Regions from separate parts of the Burkholderia sp. BCC0044 genome, predicted to be linked through region 3. Evidence: predicted binding sites of a transcription regulator. Region 3 holds the regulator's gene; each other region holds the start of a gene.
The links. Region 3 encodes FNR, which switches genes on or off when oxygen is low (the NO sensors DNR and NnrR bind a similar motif). Its sites were predicted from a motif close to TTGATNNNNATCAA; they were not measured.

Region 1 (10,618 bases), on a different contig from region 3:
GCGTATGCGTCGACACGCCCGTCAGTTCGGCGACTTGCCCGATCGTCAGCGGACCGGCGGCGGAGGGTTGGGATACGGTTTTCGACATGGCAGGAACAAGGTTAGGAGTTAGAGTTCACTCTAAGTCAAGCATTGTGTGACGGCCAGTGCGGCGTTCACGCGCGATACGTCCGCCGCACCCGGCGACACCCCGCGATACCGTAAAGAATCGTCAAAATCACCGCCCGGCACCGGTTTCGGCCTTTACAGCACCGCAAGCCTTCAGCAAGATTCGGTCAGCCTGTCTCAAAAAGGGCACGCATTTGTCCTATGCTTAACGGCGACGCCCGGCCAGCTCGCGCCCGGCCGTCCGTTGCAACAACCATTCATCCGTCAGAACCAGGGAGCCTTTGCCATGCTGAAAAAGCTGCTGATGCTGTTCGTCGCGCTGTCGCTGTCGCTTGCCGCCGGCCTCGCCGCAGCCGTCGAAGTCAACACGGCCGACCAGGCCGCGCTCGAATCCGTGAAGGGGCTCGGGCCCGTGAAGTCGAAGGCGATCATCGACGAACGCACCAAGAACGGCCCGTTCAAGGACGCCGACGATCTCGCGAACCGCGTGAAGGGTCTCGGCACGAAGTCGGTCGGGCATCTCGAGGAAAACGGCCTGACGATCGGCGGCGCGTCGACGCCGCCGAAGGGCGTGAAGCTGTCGAAGCCGGCCGCGACGACGTCCGCGACCACGTCGACCACGACGTCGGCCGGCACCGCGTCGACGTCCACGACCGCGACGGCCGGCACGACGACCGCGGCGCCCGCGCCGGCGGCCAGCGCACCGGACGCGGCCGCCAAGCCGGCCAAGACCAAGCGCGCATCGAAGAAGGAAAAGGCGGCAGCGGCTGCCGCGGCATCCGCCGACGCGGGTGCGAGCGCAGCGGCGCCTGCGTCGTCCGCGAAGGCGGCGAAGGGTTCGAAGAAGAAGAGCAAGAAGGACAAGGCCGCCTCCGCCGCCGCGGCGTCGGGCGCCTGATGTGCGCCGCGCGCGCGACGGCGTGCGCGTGGCATTCGTTCAACGGGCGCCGTCGTCACGGCGCCCTTTTCAGTGAAGGTGAAGAACCATGGGTCTCCTCGACATCGTTGGCGGTCTGCTCGGCGGCCAGGCCGGCGGCAACTCGCAAAGCGCGCTGATCACCACCGCGCTCGAATTCATCAACAACCAGCCGGGCGGCCTGAACGGGCTGATCGAGAAGTTCAAGGCCGGCGGCGCCGGCGACGTCATCGGTTCGTGGGTCGGCACCGGCGAAAACCAGCCGATCTCGCCGGACACGCTGCAGAACGTGCTCGGCTCGGACGTCGTCGGCTCGCTCGCGAGCAAGGTCGGCATCGATCCGTCGCAGGCCTCGTCGATCCTCGCGCAGGTGCTGCCGCACGTCGTCAACGGCGCGACGCCGAACGGCGAAGTGCCGGCCGGCGGCCAGGTCGACACGTCGAACGTGCTCGGCACGCTCACGCAGCTCGCCGGCATGTTCGGCGGCAACAAGCAGGGCTGACCACCGCCATCGGGCGGCCCGTTCGGCCGCTCCATAAGCAAACACCCCGCCGAGGCGGGGTGTTCGTTTTTGCGCGCCCGGTGCGAACCGGGCACGCTGCCGATGGCCGGCGATCAGTGAACGACGCGGTCGAACACGAACTGGCCGTCGTTGACGTCGACCGGGATCACGTCCTTCGGACCGAAGCGGCCGGCGAGGATCAGCTTCGCGACCGGGTTCTCGATCTCCTGCTGGATCGCGCGCTTCAGCGGCCGCGCGCCGAACACCGGATCGTAGCCGACCTTCGCGATCTGCTCGAGCGCCGCGGGCGACACGTCGAGCGCCATGTCGAGCTTCGCGAGCCGGTCGTGCAGGCGCGCGAGCTGGATCTTCGCGATCGACTCGATGTTGCTGCGGTCGAGCGCATGGAACACGACGACGTCGTCGATCCGGTTCAGGAACTCGGGGCGGAAATGCTGCTTCACCTCGAGCCACACCGCGTCCTTGATCTCGTCCTGCGGTGCGCCAGTCATCGCCTGGATCACCTGCGAGCCGAGGTTCGACGTCATCACGATCACCGTGTTCTTGAAGTCGACCGTACGCCCCTGCCCGTCGGTCATGCGACCGTCGTCGAGCACCTGCAGCAGCACGTTGAACACGTCCGGATGCGCCTTCTCGATCTCGTCGAGCAGGATCACGCTGTACGGCTTGCGGCGCACGGCTTCCGTCAGGTAGCCGCCTTCCTCGTAGCCGACATAGCCCGGCGGCGCGCCGATCAGCCGCGCGACGCTGTGCTTCTCCATGAACTCGCTCATGTCGATGCGGATCAGGTGCTCTTCCGAATCGAACAGGAACGACGCCAGCGCCTTGCACAGCTCGGTCTTGCCGACACCCGTCGGGCCGAGGAACAGGAACGAGCCGTACGGACGGTTCGGATCGGCGAGACCCGCGCGCGAACGACGGATCGCATCGGCCACCGCGCTGATCGCCTCGTCCTGGCCGACCACGCGCTCGTGCAGCTTTTCCTCGATGTGCAGCAGCTTCTCGCGTTCGCCCTGCATCATCCGCGACACGGGAATGCCCGTCGAACGCGACACGACTTCCGCGATTTCCTCGGCGCCGACCTGCGTGCGCAGCAGGCGCGGACGCGTCGGGTTGTGCTGCTCCTGCTCTTCGGCCTGCGTGACCTGCTTCAGTTGCGCCTCGAGCTGCGGCAGCTTGCCGTACTGCAGCTCGGCGACCTTCTCCAGCTTGCCTTCACGCTGCAGGCGCGCGATGTCGGCGCGCACCTTCTCGATCTCTTCCTTGAGCTGCGCGCTGCCCTGCACCGCGGCCTTCTCGGCGGTCCAGATCTCTTCCAGGTCCGCATATTCGCGGCCGAGGCGGTCGATCTCTTCCTCGATCAGCTGCAGACGCTTCTGCGACGCTTCGTCCTGCTCCTTCTTCACCGCTTCGCGCTCGATCTTCAGCTGGATCAGGCGACGGTCGAGCTTGTCCATCTCTTCGGGCTTCGAATCGATTTCCATCTTGATCTTCGAAGCGGCTTCGTCGATCAGGTCGATCGCCTTGTCGGGCAGGAAGCGGTCGGTGATGTAGCGATGCGACAGCTCGGCCGCGGCGACGATCGCCGGGTCGGTGATGTCGACACCGTGATGCAGTTCGTACTTCTCCTGCAGCCCGCGCAGGATCGCGATCGTCGCCTCGACGCTCGGCTCGTCGACGAGCACCTTCTGGAAGCGGCGTTCGAGCGCGGCATCCTTCTCGATGTACTTGCGGTATTCGTCGAGCGTGGTCGCGCCGATGCAGTGCAGCTCGCCGCGCGACAGCGCCGGCTTCAGCATGTTGCCCGCGTCCATCGCGCCTTCGGCCTTGCCCGCGCCGACCATCGTGTGGATCTCGTCGATGAAGACGATCGTCCGGCCTTCGTCCTTCGCGATGTCGTTGAGCACCGCCTTCAGGCGTTCCTCGAACTCGCCGCGATACTTCGCGCCGGCGAGCAGCGCGGCCATGTCGAGCGACAGCACGCGCTTGCCCTTCAGCGTCTCGGGCACTTCGCCGTTGACGATCCGCTGCGCGAGCCCTTCGACGATCGCGGTCTTGCCGACGCCCGGCTCGCCGATCAGCACCGGGTTGTTCTTGGTGCGGCGCTGCAGGATCTGGATCGAGCGGCGGATTTCGTCGTCGCGGCCGATCACCGGATCGAGCTTGCCCGCGCGGGCGCGCTCGGTCAGGTCGACCGTGTATTTCTTCAGCGCCTCGCGCTGGCTTTCCGCGTCCTGGCTGTGCACCTGCGAGCCGCCGCGCACCGCGGCGATCGCGGCTTCGAGCGACTTGCGCGTGAGGCCGTGCTGGCGCGCGAGCTTGCCGGCGTCGCCCTTGTCGTCGGACACGGCGAGCAGGAACATCTCGCTCGCGATGAACGTGTCGTTGAGCTTCTGCGCTTCCTTGTCGGCCTGGTTCAGCAGCCCGGCCAACTCACGGCCGATCTGGATGTCGCCGCCCGTGCCCGTCACTTGCGGCAGGCGCAAAATGGCTTCGTTCAGCGCGCCTTGCAGCGCCTGCACGTGAACGCCCGCGCGCGACATCAGCGAGCGGGCCGAACCGTCCTGCTGCGCGACCAGCGCCGCGAGGACGTGAACGGGTTCGATGTATTGATTGTCGCGGCCTGCCGCGAGGCTTTGCGCGTCCGCGAGTGCTTCCTGGAACTTGGTGGTGAGCTTGTCGATTCTCATTTAGTCGAGACCTCCAATTTTCGATTAACACCAAGATGAGGATGGTTATGCGGCTTTCAAGCGAAATTCGGGTTGATTCAGCGCAAAAATTGCCGGATCGCCTGAAAACGGCGCGGCGGCGCAAGGGAGTGGGCGTGCGGCCCGTGCGGCCTATGGCGGCCGCGCGTCAGTGGGCCTTGGACGACGGCTCGGCGGCTGCCGGCGCTTCGTCCGGCACCGGCGCGGCACGCATGAGCGCGACCGGACGGATGCCGAGCAGCGCCGCGAGCGGCGACGCGGGCTCGGTCAGTTCGCCGAGCGTGTGACGATCGAGTTCCGCGAAGAACGCATCGCGTGCGGCCGCCAGCACGCCCTTCAGCCGGCACTGCGGCTCGATCACGCAGCCGCGCGACTCGCCGCCGTCGGGCGAAAAGCAGCCGACCAGCGCGAAGTCGTTTTCGGTCGCCCGCACGACCTGGCCGACCGTCAGCTGCAGCGAATCGGCGAACAGCCGCAGGCCACCGTTGCGGCCGCGAACGGTGTCGACCCAGCCCAGTTCGCCGAGCTGCTGGACGACTTTCATCAGATGGTTCTTCGAGATGCCGTAGGCGTCCGAGATCTCCTGGATCGTCGCCAGCCCCTCGCCGCGCACGGCCAGGTACAACATCACGCGCAGCGAATAGTCGGTGTAGTCGGTGAGTCTCATGAGCGAATACGGAAAAGATCGATCGTGCCCCGATTACGCGAGGCGGGCCGATCGCGATGCGTGCAGGGCCGATTGACGGCGCCTTGGCGCGGCCCCGGTTGCCGGAATCGCGTGCGCACAATAAGATGCGTGATATCTGCACGTTTTCCAGGGGGTACAGGACGCTATTTTGCGTCAAAATCCCGCCGGCGTCCTGCTCGTTGCCCGCGGCGGCGCCGCGTCGCTGCCCCGATCCACCGGCCCTTTTTGTCATGACTGCCCTGCCCGCCTCGCCCGACACCGTACCGGCCCGCCCGCGCGACGCCGAACCGACCGAAGACAACATCCGCGATCTCGTCTACGCGTTCTACGACCGCGTGCGCGCCGATCCGCTGCTCGGGCCCGTGTTCGATGCGAAGCTCGCCGGCCGCTGGGACGATCATCTGCCGAAGATGGTGACGTTCTGGTCGAGCCTCGTGCTCGGCACCAAGGGCTATCGCGGCAACGTGCAGCAGGCACACCAGCCGCTCGACGGCATCGAGCCGGCCCATTTCAGCCGCTGGCTGTCGCTGTTCCTGAAGACCGTCGACGCGCGCTACGCGCCGCCCGCGGCGATCCGTTTCATGGAACCCGCGCTGCGGATCGCGCAGAGCCTGCAGTTGAGCCGGTTCGGCTGGGACTACCGGATTCCGCCCGAGCAGCAGGCGCTGCTCGACGCGATCGCGCCGCGCCGCCGCGACACGGGCGACGATCCGCATGCGTTGCCGTCGCGCGCCCGCGGCGAGCCCCGCGGCGAGCCGTTCCCGACGAAGATCATCGGGCGCGGCGTCGACCCGGACGCTTAACGCCCGTCACGCGCGACGACGACGCGCATGCGGCACGTCGCCGCATCGCCCGGGGCACCGCACTCAGCGCCGCGTGTTGCCCGACTCGACGCCCCAGCGCGCGAGCGCCGCGTCGTCGGTACTGCGCGCATCGACCCAGCGCTCGCCGTCCGGCGTCGTTTCCTTCTTCCAGAACGGCGCTTCGGTCTTCAGATAATCCATCACGAACTCGCACGACGCGAACGCATCGCCGCGGTGCGACGCGACCGTCGCGACCATCACGATCTGGTCGAGCGGCAGCAGCCTGCCGACGCGATGCACGATCGCGACGTCGATGCCCGGCCAGCGCCGGCCCGCCTCAGCGGCGATCTTCTCGAGCGCCTTCTCGGTCATGCCCGGGTAGTGCTCCAGCTCCATCGCGGCGACCGCATCGCCTTCGTTCAGGTCGCGCACCGTGCCGACGAAGCACGCAACCGCACCGATCTTCGGGTTGCGCGCACGCAATGCCGCCACTTCGGCATTCAGGTCGAAATCGTCGGTCTGGACTCGTATCGTCGCCATGACCCGCGCCTCAGCCGCCCGTTACCGGCGGGAAGAACGCGACCTCGCAGCCTTCGGTGAGCCGCGTGTCGGGATCGGTCATCTCGTGGTTGCAGGCCATCCGCAACGCGCGCCCTTCGGCGAGCGTGTCGGCCCACGCGCCGCCGCGCACGCGCAGCCACGCGCGCACGTCGCCGACGGTCGTCACGCTGTCCGGCACGTCGGCCTGTTCGTCGGCGACGCCCAGCGCCTCGCGCACGCTTGCAAAGAATTTCAGCTGAATCTTCATGGTTCGGGGAGCCGCCGCGTTACGACAGCAATTCGGAAAACGGAATGAAACGCACGGTCTCGCCTGCGCTGATCACATGCTGCGGCGGATTGTCGATCAGGCCGTCGCCCCAGACCGTCGACGTCAGCACGGCCGAGCTCTGGTTCGGAAACAGCTCGAGGCCGCCGGCCGCATTGACGCGCGCACGCAGGAATTCGTTGCGCCGGTCGCCCTTGCTCTGCGAAAAATCGGCCCGCAGCGACAACGCGCGCGGGGCGACGTCGCGCACACCGGACAGGCGCAGCAGGAACGGCCGCACGAACAGCAGGAACGTGACGAAGCTCGACACGGGGTTGCCGGGCAGCCCGATGAAGTGCGCGTCGGCGCGCGCGTCGCCGCGGCGCACCGCGCCGTACGCGAGCGGCTTGCCGGGCTTCATCGCGATCTGCCATAGCGCGAGCCGCCCTTCGGCTTCGACGGCCGGCTTCACGTGATCCTCGTCGCCGACCGACACGCCGCCGCTCGTCAGGATCACGTCGTGATCGCGGGCGGCCTCGCGCAGCGTGTCGCGCGTCGCGGCCAGCGAGTCGGGCACGATCCCGTAGTCGGTCACGTGGCAGCCGAGCCGCTCGAGCAGCCCGCGCAGCGTGAAGCGGTTCGAGTTGTAGATCGCGCCGGGCTTCAGCGGCTCGCCCGGCATCGTCAGTTCGTCGCCGGTGAAGAACACCGCCACACGAATCTTCCGCGCGACCGACAGCTGCGCGCAGCCGACCGATGCGGCAAGACCCAGCGCCTGCGGCGTGAGCCGCGTACCGGCCGCCAGGATCACCGAACCCTGACGAATGTCCGCGCCCTGCGCGGTGATCCATTCGCCGGCCTTCGGCGTGTGCAGGATCTCGACCGCGTCACCGTCGGCCGACGTCTGCTCCTGCATCACGACGGCGTCGGCGCCGGGCGGCACCGTCGCGCCGGTGAAGATCCGCGCGGCCGTGCCGGCTGCAAGCGGCGCGGCCGGATGCCCGGCCGGAATGCGCTGCGACACCGGCAAGCGCCGATCACCGTGCAGCAGGTCGGCGACGCGCACCGCATAGCCGTCCATCGCGCTCGTATGCATCGGCGGCACGTCGAGCGGCGAGCTCACGTCGGCCGCCAGCACGCGGCCGAGCGCGTCGAGCGTCGCGACGGTTTCGGCGCCGGGCAGCGGCTTCGCGGCATCGAGCAGCGCGGCGAGCGCCTCGGCGGTCGACAGCATCGGCGCACGCGGCGCCGCGGGATTCGGGTTCGACATCGATGGAATCGGGGATCGTTGGAATCAATACGTCATTGTAGCGACGCCGCTAAGCGCACGCGCGATATGGCGAGCATGCGAAGACTGTGATCGGCGCGAACGTGCGGGTCTGGCACTTGTTTCGCGCCGCGAGCGATGTCCGCGGGCCAAACGAAACGGCCGGAACCCCGATCCGTTCGACGAATCGGCATTCCGGCCGTCCTGCGCCACCGGGCCCGCGGGCCCGGCCGTGCGTCATGCGCCCGTATGGGCGGCGATGAAGTCCTTCACCTGCTGCGCGTCGGCCTTCACGACCTCGAAGCGCTGCGGCAGCGCCTCGAGCCCGTCGAATGCGGCCGGCCGCTCGGCTTCGCGATCGAGCGCTTCGCGGATCGTCTCGCCGAACTTGATCGGCTGCGCCGTCTCGAGCACGACCATCGGCACGCCGGCCTCCAGATGCTCGCGCGCGACCTTCACGCCGTCGGCCGTATGCGTATCGATCATCGTGTCGTAGCGCGAGAACACGTCGCGGATCGTCGCGATGCGGTCGGCGTGGCTGCTGCGGCCCGACACGAAACCGAATTCGGCGACGCGCGCGAAATCGCCGCTCGCCGCGAGATCGAAGCCGCCCTTCTCCTCGACGTCGCGGAACAGTTGCATCACGCGGGCCGGATCGCGGCCGAGCAGGTCGAACACGAAGCGCTCGAAGTTCGATGCCTTCGAGATGTCCATGCTCGGGCTGCTCGTGTGATACGTGTGCTCGGCGCTGCGCACGCGGTATGCGCCGGTGCGGAAGAACTCGTCGAGCACGTCGTTCTCGTTGGTCGCGACCACCAGCTTCGCGATCGGCAGCCCCATCATCCGCGCGATGTGGCCCGCGCAGACGTTGCCGAAGTTGCCCGACGGCACCGTGAACGACACGCGCTCGTCGTTGGACTGCGTCGCCGCGAAGTAGCCCTTGAAGTAGTACACGACCTGCGCGACAACGCGCGCCCAGTTGATCGAGTTGACCGTGCCGATCTTCTGCTGCGCCTTGAACGCGTGATCGTTCGACACCGCCTTCACGATGTCCTGGCAGTCGTCGAACACGCCTTCGACCGCGAGGTTGAAAATGTTCGGATCCTGCAGGCTGAACATCTGCGCCGTCTGGAACGCGCTCATCTTCTTGTGCGGCGACAGCATGAACACGCGCACGCCGGCCTTGCCGCGCATCGCGTATTCGGCCGCGCTGCCGGTATCGCCCGACGTCGCACCGAGGATGTTCAGCGCTTCGCCGTGCTTCGCGAGCGTGTACTCGAACAGGTTGCCGAGCAGCTGCATCGCCATGTCCTTGAACGCGAGCGTCGGGCCGTTCGACAGTTCGAGCAGCGACAGCGCCGTGCCGTGCTCGGTGCCGAGCGTCTTCAGCGGCGTGATGTCGGACGCGTTCTCGCCGTGGCGCGTGTTGCTGTACACGGCAGCCGTGTACGTGCGGCGGGTGATCGCGCGCAGGTCGTCAGCCGGCACGTCGTCGCAGAACTTCGACAGGATCTCGAACGCGAGATCCGCGTACGACAGCGTGCGCCAGCGCGCGAGCTCGTCGGCGGACACCTTCGGGTATTCGGCCGGCAGGTAGAGCCCGCCGTCCTTCGCGAGACCGCCGAGCAGGATGTCGGAGAACGTATGGCGCTCGCCGATGCCGGCGCCGCGCGTGGAGATGTAGTTCATGTCGTTCCTGGTCCTCAGTTCAGCGCTTCCATGCGCAGCTTCGTCACCTTCGACACGACGGTCGCGAGGCTCTCGATTTGCGCGATCGCCGCATTGACGTTCTTCTCGACCGTCTCGTGCGTGATCAGGATGATGTCGGTTTCGCCGTTCGCGCCGTCGATCTGCTCCGATTCCTTCTGCAGCAGCGCGTCGATCGAGATGCCCGATTCGGCGAGGATGCGCGTGATCGCGGCCAGCACGCCGGTCTGGTCGGCCACGCGCAGGCGCAGGTAATAGCCGCTCGTCACTTCCTCGATCGGCAGAATCGGCGTGTTCGACAGGCTGTCCGGCTGGAACGCGAGATGCGGCACGCGATGCTCGGGGTCGGCCGTATGCAGGCGCGTGACGTCGACGAGATCCGCGACGACGGCCGATGCGGTCGGCTCCGCGCCCGCGCCCTTGCCGTAGTACAGCGTCGTGCCGACCGCATCGCCGTGCACGACGACCGCGTTCATCGCGCCCTCGACGTTCGCGAGCAGGCGCTTTTCCGGGATCAGCGTCGGGTGCACGCGCAGCTCGATGCCGTTGGCGGCGCGGCGCGCGATGCCGAGCAGCTTGATCCGGTAACCGAGCTCTTCCGCGTAGCGGATGTCGGTCGCGTCGAGCTTGCTGATGCCCTCGACGTACGCGCGGTCGAACTGCACCGGCACGCCGAACGCGATCGCGCTCATGATCGTCGCCTTGTGCGCGGCGTCGACGCCTTCGATGTCGAAGGTCGGATCAGCTTCCGCGTAGCCGAGCTCTTGCGCCGCCTTCAGCGCGGTCGCGAAGTCGAGCCCGCGGTCGCGCATTTCCGACAGGATGTAGTTCGTCGTGCCGTTGATGATGCCGGCGATGTACTGGATGCGGTTCGCGGTCAGGCCTTCGCGCAGCGCCTTGATGATCGGGATGCCGCCGGCGACGGCCGCCTCGAACGCGACCATCACGCCCTTCTCGCGCGCGGCCTCGAAGATCTCGGTGCCGTGCACCGCGAGCAGCGCCTTGTTCGCCGTCACGACGTGCTTGCCGTTCGCGATCGCGCGCAGCACGAGCTCGCGCGCGATGCCCGTGCCGCCGATCATCTCGGCGATGA
Region 2 (10,618 bases), on a different contig from region 3:
AATCAAGGGCGGCGCGTCGCAGTGAGCCGCCCGGGCGAGGCTCGCCCGGCAACGCCGGCCCATGGTGTTGCCGAGGCGGCATCGATGCGACGAACGACGCGAGACAGCGAGGCGACGATGGCGTGGATGCATGCCGCTTTCGCATGGCGGCCGCGTACCGGTTGCGCGCGCGCGCCGGCGTGAGCGTACGCTGCGCAGCAGATACGGCCAGGCCGATGCCATGGACAGGAAATTCGACTACCCGGGATTGCTGATCGCGGCGGGCTTCTTCGTACTGTTCGCCGCGCAGTTGCTGATGCTGCACCCGACGTCGACACCGATCGCGTACAGCGATTTCCACCGGCTCGTCGCCGCGCGGCTCGTCGACGATCTCGAGATCGGTCCGGCGTCGATCTCGGGCGCGCTGAAGATGCCGCAGGCCGGCACGATGCTGCCGGCGTCCGACGCCGCGGTCGTGCAGCAGACGGGCGCGCCGTGGCGCTTCACGACCAGCCGCGTGACCGACGAACACCTGATCGACACGCTGACCGCCGCCGGCATCCGCTATCACGGCACGCCCGACACCGGCTGGATCGCGTCGCTCGCGTCGTGGCTGCTGCCGCTGATGCTGCTCGTGTTCGTATGGAACATGATGCTGCGCAAGCGCGGCGGGCTGCAGGACTTCACCGGCATGGGCAAGAGCCGCGCGCGCGTGTACGTGCAGCAGGAAACCGGCATCACGTTCGACGACATCGCCGGCATCGACGAAGCGAAGGCCGAACTGCAGCAGCTCGTCGCGTTCCTGCGCAACCCCGATCGCTACCAGCGGCTCGGCGGCAAGATTCCGAAAGGCGTGCTCGTCGTCGGCGCGCCGGGCACGGGCAAGACGCTGCTCGCGCGCGCGGTGGCCGGCGAGGCGGCCGTGCCGTTCTTCTCGATCAGCGGCTCGGCGTTCGTCGAGATGTTCGTCGGCGTCGGCGCCGCGCGCGTGCGCGACCTGTTCGAACAGGCGCAGCAGAAGGCGCCGTGCATCGTGTTCGTCGACGAGCTCGATGCGCTCGGCAAGGTGCGCGGCGTCGGCCCGATGTCGGGCAACGACGAACGCGAACAGACGCTCAACCAGTTGCTGGTCGAGATGGACGGCTTCCAGGCCGGCTCCGGCGTGATCATCATGGCCGCGACGAACCGGCCCGAGATCCTCGATCCCGCGCTGCTGCGGCCGGGCCGTTTCGATCGTCACATCGCGATCGACCGGCCCGACGTGAACGGCCGTCGCCAGATTCTCGGCGTGCACGTGAAGCGCGTGAAGCTCGCGGCCGAAGTCGATCTCGGCGAGCTCGCGTCGCGCACGCCGGGCTTCGTCGGCGCCGACCTCGCGAACGTCGTCAACGAGGCCGCGCTGCATGCGGCCGAACTCGGCAAGCCGGCGATCGGCATGGCCGACTTCGACGAGGCGATCGACCGCGCGCTCACGGGCCTCGAGCGCAAGAGCCGCGTGATGAACGAGCAGGAGAAGCTGACGATCGCGTATCACGAAGCCGGCCATGCGCTCGTTGCGGAAAGCCGCGCGCATTGCGACCCGGTGAAGAAGGTGTCGATCATTCCGCGCGGCGTCGCCGCACTCGGCTACACGCAGCAGGTGCCGACCGAGGATCGCTACGTCCTGCGCCGCAGCGAGCTGCTCGACCGGATCGACGCGCTGCTCGGCGGGCGCGTGGCGGAAGAACTCGTGTTCGGCGATGTGTCGACCGGCGCGCAGAACGACCTCGAGCGCGCGACCGCGATGGCGCGCCACATGGTCATGCAGTACGGGATGAGCGAGAAGATCGGGCTCGCGACGTTCGACGACGGCGACGCGCGCCAGGGGATGCCCGGCGCATGGCATGCGGGCGACGGCCGCTGCAGCGAGCACACCGCGCGGATGATCGACGACGAGGTGCGCACGCTGCTGACCGATGCGCATGCGCGGGTCGCGGCGACGCTCGGCGAACGTCGCGATGCGCTCGAACGCATCGCGCGACGGCTGCTGCAATGCGAGGTGCTCGAACGCGACGCGCTGCAGGTGCTGATCGACGGGCGCAGCGAACCGTCGTCGGCGACGTCGGCGTTACCCGGCGACGAAACGAGTGCGCGCGGCGGCGCGATCGAAACGGAGCAGGCGTCCACGGTCGAGCGCGATTTCATAGCGTACCGACGGCCGCACGAGCCTGATCATTGAAGACGGGGGCGTGAACGCGCGTCGGCGCGTCAGGATTCGGTTGCGGCCGCAACTTCGGCCGCTTCGGTGAGCGCTTCGAGAAAGCGTGTGCGCCACCAGTGCACGTCGGTCTTGCGCATGATCGCCATCAGCGCCGCGTGACGCTGGCGGCGCTCTTCGAGCGGCATCGTGAGCGCGCGCTGGATCGCCTGCGCGGTGCCTTGCGTGTCGTACGGATTGACGAGCAGCGCCGACTTCAGTTGCTCGGCCGCGCCCGCGAAACGCGACAGCACGAGCACGCCCGGGTCGGCCGCGTCCTGCGCGGCGAGGAACTCTTTCGCGACGAGGTTCATCCCGTCGCGCAGCGGCGTGACGAGGGCGACCCGGCTCGCGCGATAGAGGCCCGGCAGGCGCTTGCGCGCGACGGTGCGGTGAATGTAGCGCATCGGCATCCATTCGAGCTCGCCGTAGTCGCCGTTGATCGCGCCGCACAGGCTGTCCATTTCGCGCCGCAGATCGTCGTACGCGCCGAGATCCTCGCGGCTCGGCGCGGCGATCTGGATCAGCGTCGCGCGGTCGCGGTTCTCCGGATACTGTTCGAGCAGCTCGCGGAACGCATGCACGCGCTGCGGCAGCCCTTTCGTGTAATCGAGCCGGTCGACGCCGACCAGCAACTGGCGGCGCGAATATTCGTCGCGCATGCGTTCGAACATGTCGAGGCCGTCGCGATCGCGCGCGAGCGACTCGAACTCGTCGACGTTGATGCCGATCGGGAACGCGCCGGCCGACAGCGTGCGGCCGAATGCACGCAGCCGGCCGTCGGGCAGCCGCGCCGCGCCGGCTTCCGCTTCGACGTAATGCTCGAAGTGGAGCAGATCCGATTCGGTCTGGAAGCCGACGAGGTCGTACGCGAACAGCGAGCGCATCAGCCATTCGTGTTCCGGGATCGCGGCCATGATCGGCGGCGGCGGCATCGGGATGTGCAGGAAGAAGCCGATCGGGTTCGTGCAGCCCATCGCGCGCAGCTCGGCCGCGAGCGGAATCAGCTGATAGTCGTGGACCCAGATGACGTCGTCGGGCCGCAGCAGCGTGCGCAGCTTGCGCGCGAACAACTGGTTCACGCGCCGGTAGCCGTCGGCGAAGCGCCGGTCGAACTGCGCGAGATCGAGCCGGTAGTGAAACACCGGCCACAGCACGTTGTTCGAATAGCCGAGATAGTAAGCGTCGTAATCCTGCGGATCGAGATCGACCGTCGCGAGCTGAATGCCGCCGACGTTCTGGATCTGCACGTCGTCGCCATGCGTGGGGTGATCGTCGCCGCCGCGTAGCCTGCCGCTCCAGCCGAACCAGACGCCGCCGGTTTCCTGCAGGCTGTCCTTCACGGCGACGGCGAGCCCGCCGGCCGCGGCTTTACGGGGATCTGCGATGCGATTGGATACGACGACGAGTCGGCTCACCAGCTCTCCTGACGATTGTTGGGGAAGGGTCGTGCGGCCAGGGCGCGAGAGGCATACGCCGCCATCGGTGCGCGGTGCGCGATACGACGGGGCCGCATGGCGATCGGACGGGAGTCAGGGCACGCGATTCGCCGTCCGGTCGAAAAGTGCTTTTTTTAGGATACTCGTCATTCGTGCGTTTTAAAAGTCCGGGTCGACGAACGGCGCGGGCGAGCATGCCGCGCGATATTCAAGACAGCGGTGCGGTCACGGGCGATGCGGGAGCGGGACCGAAATTTGCTGCGCGCTGCGACGCAGTGTGCGCAAGGCCAGGCCGCGAGTGGGGCGAGTCGCGCGCGATGTGCTGACGACGCGTATGCGTGCATGACGGCATGCGCATCGTCGCTTTCTTCGACTTCGTGCACGTGCACTCCGCCCGCGTTCGCGCCGGGAAAAAGCTCGCGGCGGGCGCCGCGAGCCGGACGACGGTCAGAACGTGGTGCGCAATCCGGCCATCACGCTGCGGCCGCCTTGCGGTGCGAAGCCGCGCACGACCGACGTCGAGTAGCGGATCTCCTGGTTCGTCAGGTTGTCGCCGCGCAGGTACGCGAGCCAGTGCGTCGGGCCGACGCGGAACTTGACCGTCAGCATCACGCCGAGCGACGTGTAGCCGTCGGTCGAGAAGTCGTTGTCGGGCACGCGATGCTGCGACCACGCGTGCGTGACCTGCGCACGCGCGCCGAACGGGCCGTAGCCGTAGTCGGCGGCGAGCGTCGCGCGCAGCGGCGCGATGCGCGGCAGCGGCTGGCCGGTGTCGACGTTGCGCGCGTGCGTGTAGTCGGCCGTCAGTTCGAGATCGACCGTGTGGCCGCGTCGCGCGAACGCGCGCCACTTGCCGTCCAGTTCGATGCCGTAGAACTCGGCGCGCACGCCGCGATAGATCGCTTCGTTCAGCGAGCCGTCGGTGCCGGGCGCGACCGGTTCGCCGTCGTCGTCCACGACGCGGCCGGTGTTGTACTCGGTCAGGTAGTTCGAGAAGCGGTTGTAGAACACGCCGACGCTGCCGCGGTTCGGCCCGCTCGCATAGCGCAGCGACAGGTCGGTCGACACGGCCTTTTCCTTCGACGCGTTCGGGTTGCCGATCAGGAACTGGCCGGTCGCATCGTGCGGGCCGTTCGAATACAGCTCGTAGAAGGTCGGCGCGCGTTCGGTGTACGCGACGTTCGCCGCGACCGACCAGACCGGTGTCAGCGAGAACAGCGCGCCGGCCGACAGGCTGCCCGCGTTGAAGTCGCGCGGCTGCGCGCCCGCGAATTTCTCGACGCCGGCCGGATCGGGATCGACCTTCACGTGCTCGAGGCGGCCGCCGACACTCAGCTTCAGCGCGGGGACGACCTGCCATTCCTCGAGGCCGAACAGTGCGACGCTGTTGGTGCGCGTGGACGGCACGAGCATTTCGTCGCCGAGCGCGGAGAAGGTGTTCTGGCCGAACTGCACGCCGATCGCGCCTTCGAACGGGCCGATCTTGCGATGCTGCGCCTCGATGCGCGCCTCGTAGCCGCGGTTGCGGAAGGTGGTCGCGGTCTCGCCGTTGTCGACCTCCTTGTGGCGGTAGTCGGTGTACGCGAAGTCGAATTTCAGCTTCGTGAACGGCCCGCTCAGGTTGCGTACCTCGGACGCGAGCGCGAGGCGTTCCTGGCGCATCCGCAACCGCACGTCGCTCTCCGCGACGGAGCCGTAGTTCGATTCGTAGCCGCTGTACGAGAGACCGGCGAAGCCGTCCGCCCACGTGTACGACGCGCCGACCGCACCGCCGTGCACGCGGCCGTCGCTGTTCGGCACGTTGCCTTCCGGCTGCGGCGTGTCGGGGCCGTCGATCGCGCGTTGCTGGCTGCTGCGCGCGTAGCCGGGAATCCGCAGCTTGCTCGTTTCGCGATCGAATGCATCGACGTGGAACGCGAAGCGGCCGTTGCCGCCTTCGACCTGCGCGGCGCTCGAGCGTGCGGAATTCGCGCCGCCGTAACGCGCGTCGAGTGCGCCGGTCACGCCTTCGATCGCTTCGCGCGGAATCCGGTTGTCGATCGTGTTGACCACGCCGCCTACCGCGTTGCCGCCGTACAGCAGCGCGGCCGGCCCGCGCACGATCTCGACGCGCTCGATCGACAGCGGATCCTGCGGCACCGCATGGTCGTACGACAGCGACGACGCGTCGTACGCCGCGACGCCGTTCTGCAGCAGCCGGATCCGGTCGCCGTCCATCCCGCGGATGATCGGACGGCCGACCATCGGCCCGTAGGTGGTGGTCGACACGCCGGGCAGCCCGTTGAGCGTTTCGCCGAGCGAATCGGTCTGGCGGCGCGTCAGCGCATCGCCGGAAAGCTGGACGGTCGGTGCGATCAGTTCGGTGTCGCCGAGCGGGTTCGCGGTCACGAAGATCGGGGCGAGCGATGCGGTGGCGGCCGGTGTGCCGGATGCGGCAGGCGCATCGGTCTGCGCGTGCGCAACGGCGGCGAACAGCATCAGCGACAGGGACGAGAGCGGGCGAAGCGGTAAGCGAGGGAGGTCGCGCATGGTCGGTGAATCGGTTGGAATCGGATCGGATAACGAGCGAGGCGGGCTACCGTTTGATACGATATATTGTTGCGTCAATGACGCGCAATGACCCGTTGGAACATGGCTCGGCGAGGCTCGGCCACCTGGGTTGGAACGGCGTCAGGCGGACGAGCACGCGAAATGATATGTTATATCATGTCAAATTCCAAGCCGAATGGCAGGATCCCGTCGGGTTTCTGTCGGATCGGCGCAATGGTCGCGGGAATGGCGGGGCGGCGTGCAGCCGTCGGCTCGAACTGTCGCGTCGCACGACGCGGATCATCGCGAAGCCGCGTTGACCGTTGCATCCGATCCGATGCGTTGACGCGTATCAACGTGCGCCGATGCCGAAACCGGATACTGGGTTGCTCATCGACCAGACAGGAGCAACGCATGACCCAGACCATGAAAGCGGCCGTGGTACACGCGTTCGGCGAGCCGTTGCGCATCGACGAAGTGCCGATCCCCGCACCGGGGCCCGGCCAGATTCTCGTCAACATCAAGGCGTCGGGCGTCTGCCATACCGATCTGCACGCGGCCGACGGCGACTGGCCCGTCAAGCCTTCGCTGCCGTTCATCCCGGGCCACGAAGGCGTGGGAATCGTCGCGGCGGTCGGCGCGGGCGTCACGCACGTGCGCGAGGGCGACCGCGTCGGCGTGCCGTGGCTCTACACGGCCTGCGGCCATTGCGAGTACTGCTGCACGGGCTGGGAAACGCTGTGCCATGGGCAGCAGAACACCGGCTATTCGGTGAACGGCAGCTACGCGGAATACGTGCTGGCCGATCCCGATTACGTCGGCCAGTTGCCCGCGCAGGTCGCGTTCGACGAGATCGCGCCGATCCTGTGCGCGGGCGTCACGGTCTACAAGGGCATCCGCGTCACCGACACGCGGCCGGGCCAGTGGCTCGCGATCTCCGGCATCGGCGGCCTCGGGCACGTGGCCGTGCAATATGCGCGTGCGATGGGCCTGCACGTCGCGGCCATCGACATCTCGCCCGACAAGCTCGCGCTGGCGCGGCAACTGGGCGCACACCTGACGATCGACGCGTCGATCGACGACCCCGCAAAAGTGATCCAGAAGGAGATCGGCGGCGCGCACGGCGTGCTCGTCACGGCCGTGTCGCGCAGCGCGTTCGCGCAGGCGCTCGGGATGGTCCGGCGCGGCGGCACGGTGGCGCTCAACGGTTTGCCGCCGGGCGATTTCCCGTTGCCGATCTTCTCGACCGTGCTGAACGGCATCACCGTGCGCGGGTCGATCGTCGGCACGCGGCGCGATCTGCAGGAGTCGCTCGATTTCGCGGCGGATGGCCTGGTGCGCGCGCACATCCATCGCGACCGGCTCGGCAACATCAACGACATCTTCGCGAAGCTGCGGGAAGGGAAGGTCGACGGCCGCATCGTGCTGACCGACATGCATTGATGCCGTGAACGTGCGCGCGCCGCCGCGCGACGCAGTGCGTCGTGCGGCGGCGTGACGGTCATCCTCGCGTCACGGCGCGAAGAACACGTCGGTGCGGTTCGTCAGGTTGCCCGCGTTGGTCTGGACAAAGAACGGATGGAACGACGACGACGGGCGAACGTCGAGCCCCTGATAGTCGCCGATGAAGAACCCTTCGGCGTTGGGCGCGAGCTTCATGTCGAACGGGCCGCCGACGCGCCGCTCGTCGGCGAACGTGGCGCCGCCGTCGTGCGAGATCTTGCGCCAGAAGCCGGTCGGCAGCGTCGTCGTGTTGCCGGCCTGCAGGTCGCGGAAGTCGTAGTACGTGACCATCACCGCGCCCGTGTTGTCGACGCGCACCGACGGATTGAACGCGGGGCGCCCGGTCGGCGTGTTCACCTGTTGCGGCGCGCTCCAGGTCGCGCCGCCATCCGTCGACGTCGATAGCGCGATTTCGTCGTACGTGCCGCCGTTGAAGCGGCTGTCCTGCCACGCGACGTAGAGCTGCCCCGATGCCGGGTCGATCGCCGGCTCCGGAATGATGTCGCCGGTGCGCACGGGTTCGCCGGTGTTCGGATCCGTGACGCCGACCGTCTGCAGCCCCGCGATGATCTGCGGCTTGGTCCACGTCGCGCCGTCGTCGGTCGACTTGATGAACGCGACCTTGCCGGCCGCCTTGCTGAACGGCGGCTGGATCAGGTCGAAGAAATCGTAGAGCGTGCCGCTCTTCGGATCGACGACGATCTGGTTGCCGATCGTCTGCTGACGCGACGGCACGTCGACGATGACCTTCGCGGCGCTCCAGGTCTTGCCGCCGTCGGTTGTCTTCGAGAACAGCGTCGGCCCGCGGTACGCCTTCGTGTGCAGGTTCGCGTACGGGTTGCCGTTCGGCAGTTCGAGGCGGTCCCATACCGCATACGCGGTGCCGGCCTTCACCGGGTTGGCGGTCACCGATTCCTTGTCGTTGAAGAACTGCGTCGTCGGTTCGTCGTTCGCGATCAGCACGGCCGGGCTGCTCCACGTCTGTCCGCCGTCGGTCGACACCGATGCGCCGACCGCGTTGCTGTTGTTCGACTGGTTGAACGAGATCGATACCGAGTACGCGGTGCCGTCCGGCCCGAACGATACCCACGGATCGGATGCGCGCTCGTACTTGAGCCCGCCCGGCGCGCACGCGCTGAACGGCTGCGGCGTGCGTGCCCAGGTTGCGCCCGCATCGAACGTGTAGCCGGCGACGAGCCCGTGGGCGCCGCCGTTCGACCAGCGGTCCTGCTGCCACACGCCGATCATGTTGTTCGGGTTCGCCGGATTGACCGCGAGCCACGGTTCGACTTCTGCATTCACGTAGTTGGTGCCCGGGCCGCCGATGGTGCACGCGGCGAACGGGCTCGGGCCGGACACGACGACGGGCTCGGCGTGCGCGGCGGCAGCGGCGGCCAGCGCCATCGCGGCGGACAGGCGGGTGACAAGCGGATGGGACACGATCATGCGTCGCATGGACGACTCCTCGGTGAGGTGCGAATGCGATGGCGGGGCACGACGAGGCCACGCGAACCGAAGCGCGGGCAATCGTGCCGCGCAGGTCGTGACGTGCCGTTCAGCATGCCGCTTCAGTCATCGCGATCCGCGTGCGCTGGATGCCGCCAGCGCTTCGGTTAAGACTCCTCTTCGTTTTCAATGCTTGTCGGGTGTGTCTGCGATGTCGACCCGACGGGGAAGCCAGTCAGGGCATGCGACGAATGCGTCGAAGTGGATTGCAATGTAGGCGATTCGAATGCGGCGCGACAGGCGGTTTTTTGTAACAGGACGTAGCCGGAAAGCGTTGCCGGAAGCCGGTGGCCGGCATGCAAGATTTGCCGTTGCGGCGGCATGAAAATCGAATCGAAAACGCGAATCGCAATCGCTTGCGATTGACGTCGGCGCGCGCCGGTCGCGAGCGCGTGATGCGCTGCTCAGCGCTCCGCCGGAAACCGCTCCTGCAACGCGTGCAGCCAGCGCGCGACGACGTCGAGTTCGTCGTCGGAAAACCCGTCGCACAGCTTGCCGTTGAGTTCGCGCAGCAGCACGCGCGCACGCTTGAGCGCCGCGTGGCCGGCGTCGGTCAGGTAGAGCCGCGTCGCGCGGCCGTCGTCGGAATCGGCATGACGCGTAACGAGGCCGGCTTTCGCCATCCGGTCGGCGAGCCCCGTCATCGCGGATGGCGCGAGCTGCAATGCGGCGCCGACTTCGCCGATCAGCGCGCCGTCCTGTTTCGCGAGACAGAACAGCACGCCGGCCTGCGCGGCGCTCGCGCGCGTGTCGGTTTCGGCCTTGCGGTCGATCCAGCGCTGCACGCGCCGCTGGCCGATGTTCAACATGAAAAACAGTCGTCGGTCTTCGCTCAAGCTGGGTTCCCGGCTGCAATGGAAAGGGAGGGGCGGCCCGCGGTGGGCGGCGTATCGAGCGCCTGCGCGAGCCAGTCGGCGACGGCGGGCCACAGCACGGCGCCGGGCCGGCTGCGAAAGAAGCCCATGTGCCCGACCGGGCCGCTGCCTGCCGCGCGCGGATCGATCTGACGGCGTTCGACCTTCGCGCGGGTCAGATAGCTTACCAGCAGGCCGATCGCGGCCGGGTTCGCCCAAGGATCGTCGTCGAAGCCGAGCGCGAGGATCGGCAACTGCTGCTTCGAGAAGCGCTCGGCCGCGCCGAGCGTCGGATCGTCGAAGAAGTAATGCGGCAGCGTCGTCCAGCGGCTCCATTCGCGGAACACGCCGGCCGGCAGATCCTCGCCGAGCCCGAGCCGCTTGCCGGGCACGTAGCCGAGCAGCGCGGACGTCAGCGGGCCGAGCACGCGCAGGATCAGCCGCACCTTCACGCGTTCGGCCGCCTGCGCGATGAGCCGCGTGCTGCCCGCATGCGCGGCGACCAGCACGGCCGCGCGCAGATGCGTCGTCGCGCCGGACAGCCCGATCGCGTGCCCGCCGACGCTATGGCC
Region 3 (10,618 bases):
GGCACGACCGGCGAGTCGGCGTTCGACGCGGGCGACGACGCTTCGCACAGCGTCAGGCGGCCGTCGGGCTCGCGGTGGCCCCGCAACGGAATCGGCTTGCGATGCGCGTCGTAGTAGTAGCTGCCGTCGACGCGCCAGCGGCCCGCGTCGTTGCGGTTGATCGCGTCGTAGGTCTGCAGCGATACGTGCACCGGCGCGTTGCCGATCGTGCCGGTGTAGTTCGCGATTTCGTACCAGCCCGCGAAGGACACGGCCGGTGCGCAGGCGAGCAGCGCGGCGATCGTTGCGGCGAGCGGGCGGGCATGACCGGCATGACGGGCATAACGTGAATGGCGGGCAAAGGGGTTCATCGGCGATTTTTTATGGGTGGTTTTGATTCGGCGCGAAGAAGCCCGGTCGAGCCCCGCGGCCATCGGATGCTCGCCATTGTATCCATCCGCCCTGCGCGAATCGCAGGCAGGCCGCGGAACCGCCTGCCCGTGCGATTCCATCGGCCCGCCGCCGGCGGCGTCAGGGCGCGCTGGCTTCGTCGATCTGGCGGATGTCGTCCTGATCGAGCGTGACGCGGATCGCTTCGCCGAGCAGCGCGAGTTGCGCAAGCGACGTCGCGCTCGCGATCGGCGCGGTGATCGTCGGCCGCGCGATCTGCCAGGCGAGCGCGATCGCGGCCGGCTGCGTGCCGTGCTTCGCCGACACGGCGTCGAGCGCCGCGAGGATGCGCAGCCCGCGTTCGTTCAGATAGCCGGCGACGCGATCGCCGCGCACGCTCTTCTTCAGGTCGGCCTCGCTGCGGTACTTGCCCGACAGGAACCCGCTCGCGAGCGCGTAGTAGTTGACGACGCCGAGCTTCAGGTCGCGCACGACCGGCTCGAGATCGCGTTCGTAGTCGGCGCGGTTGAGCAGGTTGTATTCGGGCTGGATGACCTGGTAGGCCGGCAGCCCGTCGCGCGCGCTGATGGCGGCGGCTTCGCGCAGGCGTGCGCCGCTGTAGTTCGATGCGCCGATGATGCGTACCTTGCCCGCATCGATCAGCGTTTGATAGGCGGCGAGCGTTTCTTCGAGCGGGGCCGTGTCGGCGAGGTCGCGGTGCGAGAAATACAGGTCGATGTAGTCGGTCTGCAGGCGGCGCAGCGAATCGTCGACGGCCTTCAGGATGTTGTCTTTCGACAGCCCCGCGCGCGTGCCGAGCAGGCCGACCTTGGTCGCGATCACGACCTGCTCGCGCTTGCCGGAGCGCTTCAGCCACTTGCCGATGATCGTTTCCGATTCGCCGCCGTGATTGCCGGGAACCCAGGCCGAATAGACGTCGGCCGTGTCGATGAAGTTGATGCCGGTGTCGGCGAGCGCGTCGAGCAACGCGAACGATGCGTTTTCGTCGACGGTCCAGCCGAAGACGTTGCCGCCGAACGCGAGCGGCGAAACCTGGATGTTCGATGTACCGAGGGTGCGATGTGCCATGTTCCTCTCCGATAACTGCAGGTAACGGGATTGAACTGCGGGATGGGTCGAGGCGATCGCGGCGGGACGGCCGGGTGCGCGGTGCGGTTCCGCCGTGGTCGCGGGACACCGGACATTCTCGCCGATCGTTTCGATTCGTGCAGGCGGCGTGCCGCCGCGATGATGGACGGCTTGCGGCAGATGGCGGATACCGTGTCCGCTGCGTGAGTGCTCCGTGCGGCTGCGTTCGATCGGGAGCGAATTTTTTGTGGCGGAGTGTACGACGGGATTCAGGCAGGTTGCGCTGGCGGGGCGCCGACGCGGAGGGAAAGCCGGGCGGCAGGCCGCCGCCCGTGTGCAGACGGTTCGGTCAGCGCAACTGCACCGCCGCGAGAAACAGCACCATGCTGCCGATCGCGCCATCCAGCACGCGCCACGCGACCGCCTTGCGGAACCACGGCGCCAGCAATCGCGCGCCGTAGCCGAGCCCGAGGAACCACACGACGCTGACCGTCATCGCGCCGATCGCGAACGCGAGCCGCGCGCCTTCCGGCTCGCGCGCGCCGGCCGTGCCGATCAGCAGGAACGTGTCGAGATACACGTGCGGGTTGAGCCACGTGAACGCGAGCGTCATCAGCACGATCGCGAGCGTGCCCTGCGGCGGCGGCGCGACCGCGTCGCCGCGCACGTCGAGCGTGTCGTGGCCCGGCTTGAACGCGCGGCGCAGCGCGTTGATGCCGAACCATGCGAGATACGCGAGGCCGACGTACAGCACCGCGTGGACGAAGGTCGGATAGCGCTCGACGAGCACCGATGCGCCGCCGACGCCCGCGCCGATCAGGATCATGTCGGACACCGCGCACAGCAGCACGATCTTGCCGACGTGCGAGCGCATGATGCCCTGGCGCAGCACGAACGCGTTCTGCGCGCCGATGGTGACGATGAGCGACGCGCACAGTGCGGCGCCGTGGGAAAAAGCAAGCCAGTTCATGATGGGGACAGCCGTGGAAGCAGTAGACGAATCAATCGGGTAGCGCTAGTCTGCGGTCGGCACGGAAATAAGAGAAGCTAAATCACCTAATGCGGATTAAGGAAATCTAATGCTCGACTACGCGTTGCTCGATGCCCTCGCGGCCGTGATCCGGCACGGCTCGTTCGAGCGGGCGGCCAAGGAGCTGAACGTCACGCCGTCGGCCGTGTCGCAGCGCGTGAAGCTGCTGGAGGAGCGGGTCGGCAGCGTGCTCGTCAAGCGCGGGCAGCCGTGTGTCGCGACCACGTCGGGCGCGCTGCTGTGCCGGCATACCGAGCGCGTGCAGTTGCTGGAAGCCGAACTGGGCGGCCGGATGCCCGCCTTGCCGGGCCAGATCGCGAGCGCGTGGCCGACGTTGCGCGTGGCCGTCAACGACGACAGCGTCGCGACGTGGTTCATCGACGCAGTCGGGCCGTTCTGCACGGCGCGCGAGACGCTGCTCGATCTCGTGATCGACGATCAGGATTACACCGCGTCGCGCATCCGCGACGGCAGCGTGCAGGGCGCGGTGACCGCGCAGGCCGAGCCGATCCAGGGATGCCGGTCGGAGCGGCTCGGGCGAATCCGTTATCGCGCGGTGTGCTCGCCGGCGTTCTACGCCCGCTATTTCGATGCGGGGATCACGCGCGATGCGCTGCGCCGCGCGCCGTGCGTGATGTTCAATCCGAAGGATGGGTTGCAGGCGCGTTTCATCCGGCGCGTGACGCGCGCGGATCTCGATCCGCCGCAGCACTGGATACCGCACGTCGCGGGCTATCTGCGCGCATGCGAAACGGGATTGGGATGGGGGATGTGCCCGGACCGGATGGTCGACCGCCAACTGGCGGCGGGTGAGTTGATCGACATGTCGCGCGGGCGCACCATCGACATCGATCTGTACTGGCAGAGCTGGCGTCTGTCGATCGGCTGGCTCGACGATTTCAGCGCGGCGCTGAAGACGCGTGCCGCGCTGTTTCTCGATTGACCGGCGAGGTGATGCAGGCGGCGCGCGCGAGGTGCGCGCCGTGCGATGTCAGACGTGCTGCAGGCCGTCGAAGTCGACGATCTGCACGTGGCGGCCCTGCATTTCGATCAGGCCGCGCTTCTGGAATTTCGACAGCGTGCGGCTGACCGTTTCGAGCGTCATGCCGAGATAGCTGCCGATATCCTCGCGCGTCATCCGCAGGTTGAATTCCGACGGCGAGTAGCCGCGCTTCAGGTAGCGCGACGAGACGTCGAGCAGGAAAGCGGCGACGCGCTCCTCGGCATTCAGCGAACCGAGCAGCATCGTTTGCGACGTTTCGCGCACGATCTGTTCGCTCATCAGCTTGTGCATGCGCAACTGCATCGAGCCGGCTTCCGAGCACAGCGTCTTGAGCGCGCTGTACGGAATCACGCAGACCGAACTGTCTTCCAGCGCGACCGCGGTGCGCGGGTGCGTGTCGTCGCAGATGCCGTCGAGGCCGAGCGCTTCGCCGGCGAGGTGCAGGCCCGTGACCTGTTCGCGGCCGTCATGGCGCGTCGCGACGGTTTTCAGCGAACCCGAGCGCACCGCGTACAGGTTGTCGAATGCGTCGCCTTCGCGGAACAGCGCTTCGCCGCGCTTGACCGGGCGGGCCGCGCAGATGACCGATTCGAGGCGGCTGAGCGCTTCGGGCGCCAGGCCTTGCGGCATGCACAGGTGCCGCATCGCGCACGACGAGCAGTGTGCGGCCTGGCGGGGAGCCCAGCTACCGGCATGGGGCGTGGCGGCGGGGCGGGTGGCGACGGGCGTCAGCATGATCGTTTACTCCGGCGTTGAATCGACGAAATCATTGTCCCACCGCAAGTTGCCGCCGTCGGGTGACAAAACGTCGCGACCGGCCGCGCGTGCCGAACGCCGCTCAGGCAGCCGGCTCGTCGGCGCTGGCGGCCGCCGGGATCAGCAGCACCGGCAGCGTCGCGTGGCGCACGCATTGTTCGGCGATGCTGCCGAGCACGAGGCGGCGGAAGCCGCGGCGGCCGTGCGTGCCGAGCACCAGCAGATCGGCGCCGAACGCTTTCGCACCGTCGAGGATCAGCGACGATACGTCGTTGAGCGACGTCGCTTCGTTCAGCCGCGTTTCGCCTTTCACGCCGGCGGCCTGCATCCGGCTCGCGAAATCCTGCGCGAGCGTGTTGCCCTGTGCGACGAGCTGATCGCGCAGCACGGACGGATCGTAGCCGGGCACGTTGTAGTAGATCGCGGCGTTCTCGACGACGTAGAACGGCTGCAGCTCCGCGCCGTGCGCTTTCGCGAGCGCCAGCGCGGCATCGAACGCATGGCGGGACGTGTCGCTGCCGTCGACGGCAACCAGAATACGCTTGTACATAGTGTCTCCGAGTGGCGGGTTGAAACGAAGTCGGTCGAATGGCCGATGGGGCCGGGCAATGCGCAATGCTGCGAGGCAGAGTAAACCAACGGGCACGATCGTGCAGCGAGGTGCCCGTCATGTCGCACGACCGCGCGGCTCCTGTCGCTGTCGTGCATGGCCATGCACGCGACGCATGCCGCACCGCGCGATGCGTGTCGTATGGATCGGCCGCATCGTCGACGAAAGCGCATGCGTGCGCATCGACGCGACCCGGCACGGCGACCAGGTCGACGCGCCGCACCCATCGCCATTCAATCGCAATCGCGCCGTGGCGCCATGACTTCGGTCAACGCATGTGCGTCGACGCGATGCACGGCATGCATGGCCGAAGATGCGGACGCGCCGAATCGTTCGCTTCGGCACCGCGCGAGCGAGTATCGGCGTGCAGCGCAATCGCCCGCGCCGATTCACCACCATCGACCGATGGCGATTCCCAAACGAACGACCGATTCAAACGCCGCGCGGGCTATCTCGGTACGGCCGTCAACTCGATGACGCGCTCCGGCCGGCGGCCGTGCCCGGGCCAGTACGCGCTGCCGTACATCCGATGAACGGGACCGAACGGCGCATCACCCGCAGTCGGCGTGTCGAAGCCTTTTTCGATCACCATGTAGCCGGCGCGCAACGCGAACGCCGGATGGTTGCCGTCGGGGCGGCTGTCGAATCCGGCGAAGCCGTCGCCGGCTTCCGGCATCGCATTGACGAGCGACGCGTTGCTGCGCGTGACCTGGTCGGGCGAGATGAGCCCGACGCCGGCGAGGCGCGACGCTTCGCGATTCTTGCCGTCGGTGTCGACCGTGCTGTCGTGCGTGTCGTCGTTGTCGAGTTCGATGCTGCGCGGACGCGCACGACCTGTTTGAGCGGAGGATTCCATCGCGGCTCTCCTGGCGGCGACACGCTCCGGATCGAAGCAAATCCCGTTCCGGGCACGACGGGAAAAGGCGCGCGGGCGATCGCCGCGGTCGCGCGACGCGCACTGATTTGTCATGATTTATTTCAGCTAGAAGACGCGTTTTCTACAGAGTATGATTCTTTTCCTGCGAAGCGGCGACAGGGGATGAAGTCTCGCCGCCTCTGCCCGCGCCGGGGCGCCGCAGCACCCTTAAAGACGGGTAGCGAACAACAAAGCAAGGGACTAGAGGTGGCGGATTCATGCAAGCGACTACTGCCTTCACGCACCGCGGTTATCTGTTGAATTGCGCGCCCGCACGCGCCAGTGACGGTTCGTTCAAGCCCTACGTCGTGATCTCCCGATCGAGCGACGGGGAGCTCGTGGCGAACCGGTTTTTCCCGATCGAGCTCCAGTTCAACGACGAAGGCGACGCGATCGCGCACGCGCGCGACTGGGCCGTGCGCTGGATCGACGCGAGCAGCATCTCGATGTGACGCCGCCGCGCGCGAGCGGCGTCGGCCGTCCGGCCGATCCCCGGGGTGCCGCTCCCGGACAAAAAACGCGGTAATCTTGCGGAACCCGTCACTTTATTAGCGGCCGCGCAACCGCGCGCGGCTGCCCGCATTGGCATATGTCGACATCACCCGCCCGTCAGTGGGGCCTCGAAGAAATCGTCGCCGGCTTGCGCGAGTCGCGCGAGGAACTCCATCGCACGCGCCATCCGCGCGGCATCCGCGAACTGCCGTCGCGCGATGCGATCTGCAAGATTGTGACCGGCCTGCGCGCGTCGATGTTTCCGACGCACTACGGCGCGCCCGACCTCACCGACGAAAGCGTCGACTTCTACGTCGGCCACACGCTCGAAAGCACGCTGCGCGTGCTGTCCGAGCAGATTCGCCGCGCGCTGCCGTTCCTGCCCGAGCATGTCGATACGCCGTTCGCCGAGCTCGACGAACGCGCGTTCGAGATCGCGCGCGAATTCGGCCGACAGTTGCCGGCCATTCGTGCGCTGCTCGTCAGCGACATCCAGGCCGCGTACGCGGGCGATCCGGCCGCGCAGCACATCACCGAGATCCTGCTGTGCTATCCCGGCGTGTTCGCGATGATGCACCATCGGCTCGCGCACGCGCTGCACCAACTCGGTGTGCCGCTGCTCGCGCGGTTCATCAATGAAATCGCGCACTCGGCCACCGGCATCGACATCCACCCCGGCGCGCAGATCGGCCCGAGCTTCTTCATCGACCACGGCACCGGTGTCGTGATCGGCGAAACCGCGATCATCGGCGAGCGCGTGCGCGTGTACCAGGCCGTCACGCTCGGCGCGAAGAGTTTCCCGGCCGATGGCGAAGGCGCGCTGGTGAAGGGCAATGCACGGCACCCGATCGTCGAGGACGACGTGGTGATCTATGCGGGCGCGACGATTCTCGGCCGCGTGACGATCGGGCGCGGCTCGGTGATCGGCGGCAACGTGTGGCTCACGCACAGTGTGCCGCCCGGCACGAGCGTCGCGCAGGGCAAGGTCCGCGAGGGCGGCAGCGCCGAGAAGCCGTAACGCGGTGGGCGAATGCGCGGGCGCCGTTCCGCGCAACGCGGCGGATGACGCGCAATGGTTCGGCGGCCGGCCCGCCGTCGGGCGCTACCGGACGTGAGCGGCGCGAAACGCGCTCGATCCGGCGCACGAAGGCAGCGCGCAGCCGCCGTCGTTCATCGAAGCCTCACTCAGTGCTTGCCGTCCGGCGAGCGGTGCTTGTACAGCACGTCCTGATCGACGCGGATCAGGTTCTGGCCCGCATCGACGACGAAATCCACGCCGTTGTACGCATTGCCCGTCAGCAGCAGGATCGCGCTCGCGACGTCGTCGGGGCCCGCGATGCGTGCAAGCGGCGTCGATGCCCGGCTCGCGTGTTCGAAGTCGGCGGGCGTCTGGTCGTCGCTCGGCAGCATCAACCCCGGGAACACCGCGTTCACGCGCAGCACCGGCGCGGACGACAGCGCGAGCATCTGCGTGAGGTTGCCGAGCGCGGCCTTCGCGACCGTATAGCTGAAGTGGTCGCGGTGGAAGTTTTCCTTGATCTTCTGATCGACCACATTCACGACGACGCCCTGCGTGCCGGCCGCGCGGGCCCGTTCGTAGAACGCGCGTGTGAGCAGGATCGGCGCGCGGCAGTTGACGGCCCACGCCTGGTCGAACGCCGCGAGATCGAAGCTCGGGAAATGGTCCTGCCAGAACACCGACGCGTTGTTGACCAGCACGTCGAGACGCCCGAAGCGCGCATAGACCTGGTCGATCAGCGCGGTGATCTGCGCGGCATCGGACAGGTCGGCCTGCAGCGCCACCGAATCGTGCCCGCGCTCGGCCATCGCGCGGGCGGCGGCGTGCGCGGCATCGGCCGACCGGTCGTAGTGCACCGCGGTGCGATAGCCGTGCGCGGCGAAATACTCGGCGAACGCGCGCCCGGCCCGGCGCGCGGCGCCGGTCACGAGCACGACGGGCGCGTGCGCCGTTTGCTTCGTCTGCTCCATCAGGTATTCGTCAGGTTGACCGAGGAAGGATTCGCGACGATCGACAGGAATTCGCGACGCGTCGACGGATCGGTGCGGAACGTGCCGAGCATGCGCGACGTGACCATTTCGACGCCCGGCTTGTGCACGCCGCGCGTCGAGATGCACTGGTGCGCGGCTTCGAGGATCACGCCGACGCCCTTCGGCTGCAGCACGTCGAACAGCGTGTCGGCGATCTGCACGGTCATCTTTTCCTGGATCTGCAGGCGCTTCGCGAACGCGTCGACGAGGCGCGCGAGCTTCGAGATGCCGACGACGCGATGGTTCGGCAGATACGCGACGTGCGCGCGGCCGATGATCGGCACCATGTGGTGCTCGCAATAGCTCTCGAAGCGGATGTCCTTCAGCACGATCATTTCGTCGTAGCCGTCGACTTCGCTGAACGTGCGCGCGAGGATGTCGCGCGGCTCCAGCGCATAGCCGGCGAAGAACTGCTCGTATGCGCGCACGACGCGTGCGGGCGTGTCGAGCAAGCCTTCGCGCGCGGGATCGTCGCCGGCCCAGCGCAACAGCACGCGGACGGCGTCTTCTGCTTCTTCGCGGCTCGGCCGGGTAACGGCCGGCTCGGGCGGTGCGGATTTCTTTCCCTTACCCATCTAGTGGCTCCATCGAAGGCCGCCTGTGGCAGCCGATATCCGGCCATTGTTTCATGCTTTCGCCGGTCGTGTGTGCGGGCCGCCGCGCTCGCTTCTTCACTTCGGCCATTCGTCCTGCTCGTCGTTGAACAGCGACGCGACGACGCCGCGCAGCCACGCGGTGCGCGGGTCGTTGTGGTACTTGCGATGCCAGTGCTGCTTCAGGTCGAAGCGCGGCAGCGCGAGCGGCGGCTCGACCGGCACGATGAACGCGTGCTCGGCCGCATACGCATAGCCGATCGCGTGCGGCACCGTCGCGATCAGGTCGGTGCGGCTCAGGATGAACGGCAGGCTCATGAAGTGCGGCGTCTCGAGCACCGCGCGGCGCTGCATGCGCTGCTTCGCGAGGTATTTCTCGAGCACTTCCTGGCTGCGACCTTCGGCGCGCACCACCGCGTGCCCGCACGCGAGGAACTGCTCGACCGTGAACGGCGGCGTCTGCTCGAACGGATGGCCGCGCCGCATCAGGCAGACGAACCGGTGCGTGAACAGCCGCTGCTGGAAGAAGTTGTTGCCGTCGAGATCGGGGAAGTAGCCGACCGCGAGATCGATCGACCCGGCTTCGAGGCCGCGTCCGACTTCATCGTGCGCGAGCGAGACCGACCGCAGGTTCGCGTGCGGCGCAAGCGTCGCGAACGCCTGCAGCAGCTTCGGCAGGAACACGATCTCGCCGACGTCCGACAGCGCGATCGAGAACGTATGCGTGCTCGCGGCCGGGTCGAAGTCGTGCGGCGCGACGAGGCCGCGCTCGATCTGCGCGAGCGCGTCGCGGGCGGCCGGCAGCAGCGCGAGCGCGCGTGGCGTCGGCTCCATCCCGCGCGACGTGCGCACGAACAGCGGATCGCCGAAGTAGTCGCGCAGCCGGCCGAGCGCCGTGCTCACGCGCGGCTGGCTCACGCCGAGCAGGTCGCCTGCGCGGCTCACGTTGCGCGTGTCGTCGAGGGCGACGAGGTAGGGAATCAGGTTCAGATCGAGCGTTTCCATCGCCGGGGCCGTTATCTCCAAAACGTATACAACATATCTCCTGAATCGCGTTGCCGCATAGTCGGGAAAGCGCTCAAATGTGTTCCATTACTCGAACCAAAGTTCTGGAGACGAACAATGCGCACCCAAGTCGCGATCATCGGCGCCGGTCCGTCCGGCCTTCTGCTTTCCCACCTGCTGCGCTTGCAAGGCGTCGATTCCATCCTCGTCGAAGCGCGTTCGCGCGAATACTGCGAGAACCGTATCCGCGCCGGCGTGCTGGAGCAGGGCACGGTCGACACGCTGAACGAAGCCGGGCTCGGCGACCGGATGCGCCGCGAAGGGCTCGAGCATCACGGCATCGAACTGCTGTTCGACGGCCAGCGTCACCGCATCGACCTGTCCGAACTGACCGGCGGGCGCGCGATCACCGTCTATAGCCAGCACGAAGTCGTGCGCGACCTGATCGCGGCCGGCATCGAGCACGGCCATCAGATGCACTTCGAAGTGAGCGACGTCGCGCTGCACGACGTCGAAAGCGAGCACCCGTTCGTCACGTTCAAGCACGCGGACGGCCGCGCGGACCGCATCGACTGCGATTACATCGCCGGCTGCGACGGCTTCCACGGCATCGCGCGGCAGACGATTCCGGCCGAGCGGCTGAACACGTTCGAGCGCGTCTACCCGTTCGCGTGGCTCGGCATCCTCGCTGACGCGGCGCCATCGC

Region 1: the regulator FNR is predicted to act here: its motif matches at 4,310-4,323, upstream of clpB (ATP-dependent chaperone ClpB).
Region 2: the regulator FNR is predicted to act here: its motif matches at 6,526-6,539, upstream of adhP (alcohol dehydrogenase AdhP).

Annotation. Positions count from the first base shown of each region.
Region 1 is NZ_CADFDO010000001.1:407,670-418,287, reverse strand. Features, by position in the region: gene HWX14_RS01885 (MerR family transcriptional regulator) at 1-88, opposite strand, end outside; gene HWX14_RS01880 (helix-hairpin-helix domain-containing protein) at 395-1,006, shown strand; gene HWX14_RS01875 (YidB family protein) at 1,095-1,526, shown strand; gene clpB (ATP-dependent chaperone ClpB) at 1,640-4,237, opposite strand; gene HWX14_RS01865 (Rrf2 family transcriptional regulator) at 4,404-4,922, opposite strand; gene HWX14_RS01860 (group III truncated hemoglobin) at 5,174-5,746, shown strand; gene HWX14_RS01855 (molybdenum cofactor biosynthesis protein MoaE) at 5,810-6,286, opposite strand; gene moaD (molybdopterin converting factor subunit 1) at 6,297-6,554, opposite strand; gene glp (gephyrin-like molybdotransferase Glp) at 6,574-7,821, opposite strand; gene thrC (threonine synthase) at 8,056-9,507, opposite strand; gene HWX14_RS01835 (homoserine dehydrogenase) at 9,522-10,618, opposite strand, start outside.
Region 2 is NZ_CADFDO010000002.1:843,136-853,753, forward strand. Features, by position in the region: gene ftsH (ATP-dependent zinc metalloprotease FtsH) at 221-2,197, shown strand; gene otsA (alpha,alpha-trehalose-phosphate synthase (UDP-forming)) at 2,227-3,633, opposite strand; gene HWX14_RS12370 (TonB-dependent receptor) at 4,102-6,183, opposite strand; gene adhP (alcohol dehydrogenase AdhP) at 6,598-7,626, shown strand; gene HWX14_RS12380 (sialidase family protein) at 7,696-9,141, opposite strand; gene HWX14_RS12385 (MarR family transcriptional regulator) at 9,597-10,028, opposite strand; gene HWX14_RS12390 (alpha/beta hydrolase) at 10,025-10,618, opposite strand, start outside.
Region 3 is NZ_CADFDO010000003.1:876,938-887,555, reverse strand. Features, by position in the region: gene HWX14_RS20955 (hypothetical protein) at 1-350, opposite strand, end outside; gene HWX14_RS20950 (aldo/keto reductase) at 511-1,458, opposite strand; gene HWX14_RS20945 (LysE/ArgO family amino acid transporter) at 1,808-2,428, opposite strand; gene HWX14_RS20940 (LysR family transcriptional regulator ArgP) at 2,538-3,431, shown strand; gene fnr (fumarate/nitrate reduction transcriptional regulator Fnr) at 3,480-4,226, opposite strand; gene HWX14_RS20930 (universal stress protein) at 4,330-4,797, opposite strand; gene HWX14_RS20925 (DUF3005 domain-containing protein) at 5,306-5,713, opposite strand; gene HWX14_RS20920 (hypothetical protein) at 5,992-6,225, shown strand; gene epsC (serine O-acetyltransferase EpsC) at 6,363-7,283, shown strand; gene HWX14_RS20910 (SDR family oxidoreductase) at 7,451-8,254, opposite strand; gene folE (GTP cyclohydrolase I FolE) at 8,254-8,889, opposite strand; gene HWX14_RS20900 (LysR family transcriptional regulator) at 8,986-9,912, opposite strand; gene pobA (4-hydroxybenzoate 3-monooxygenase) at 10,030-10,618, shown strand, end outside.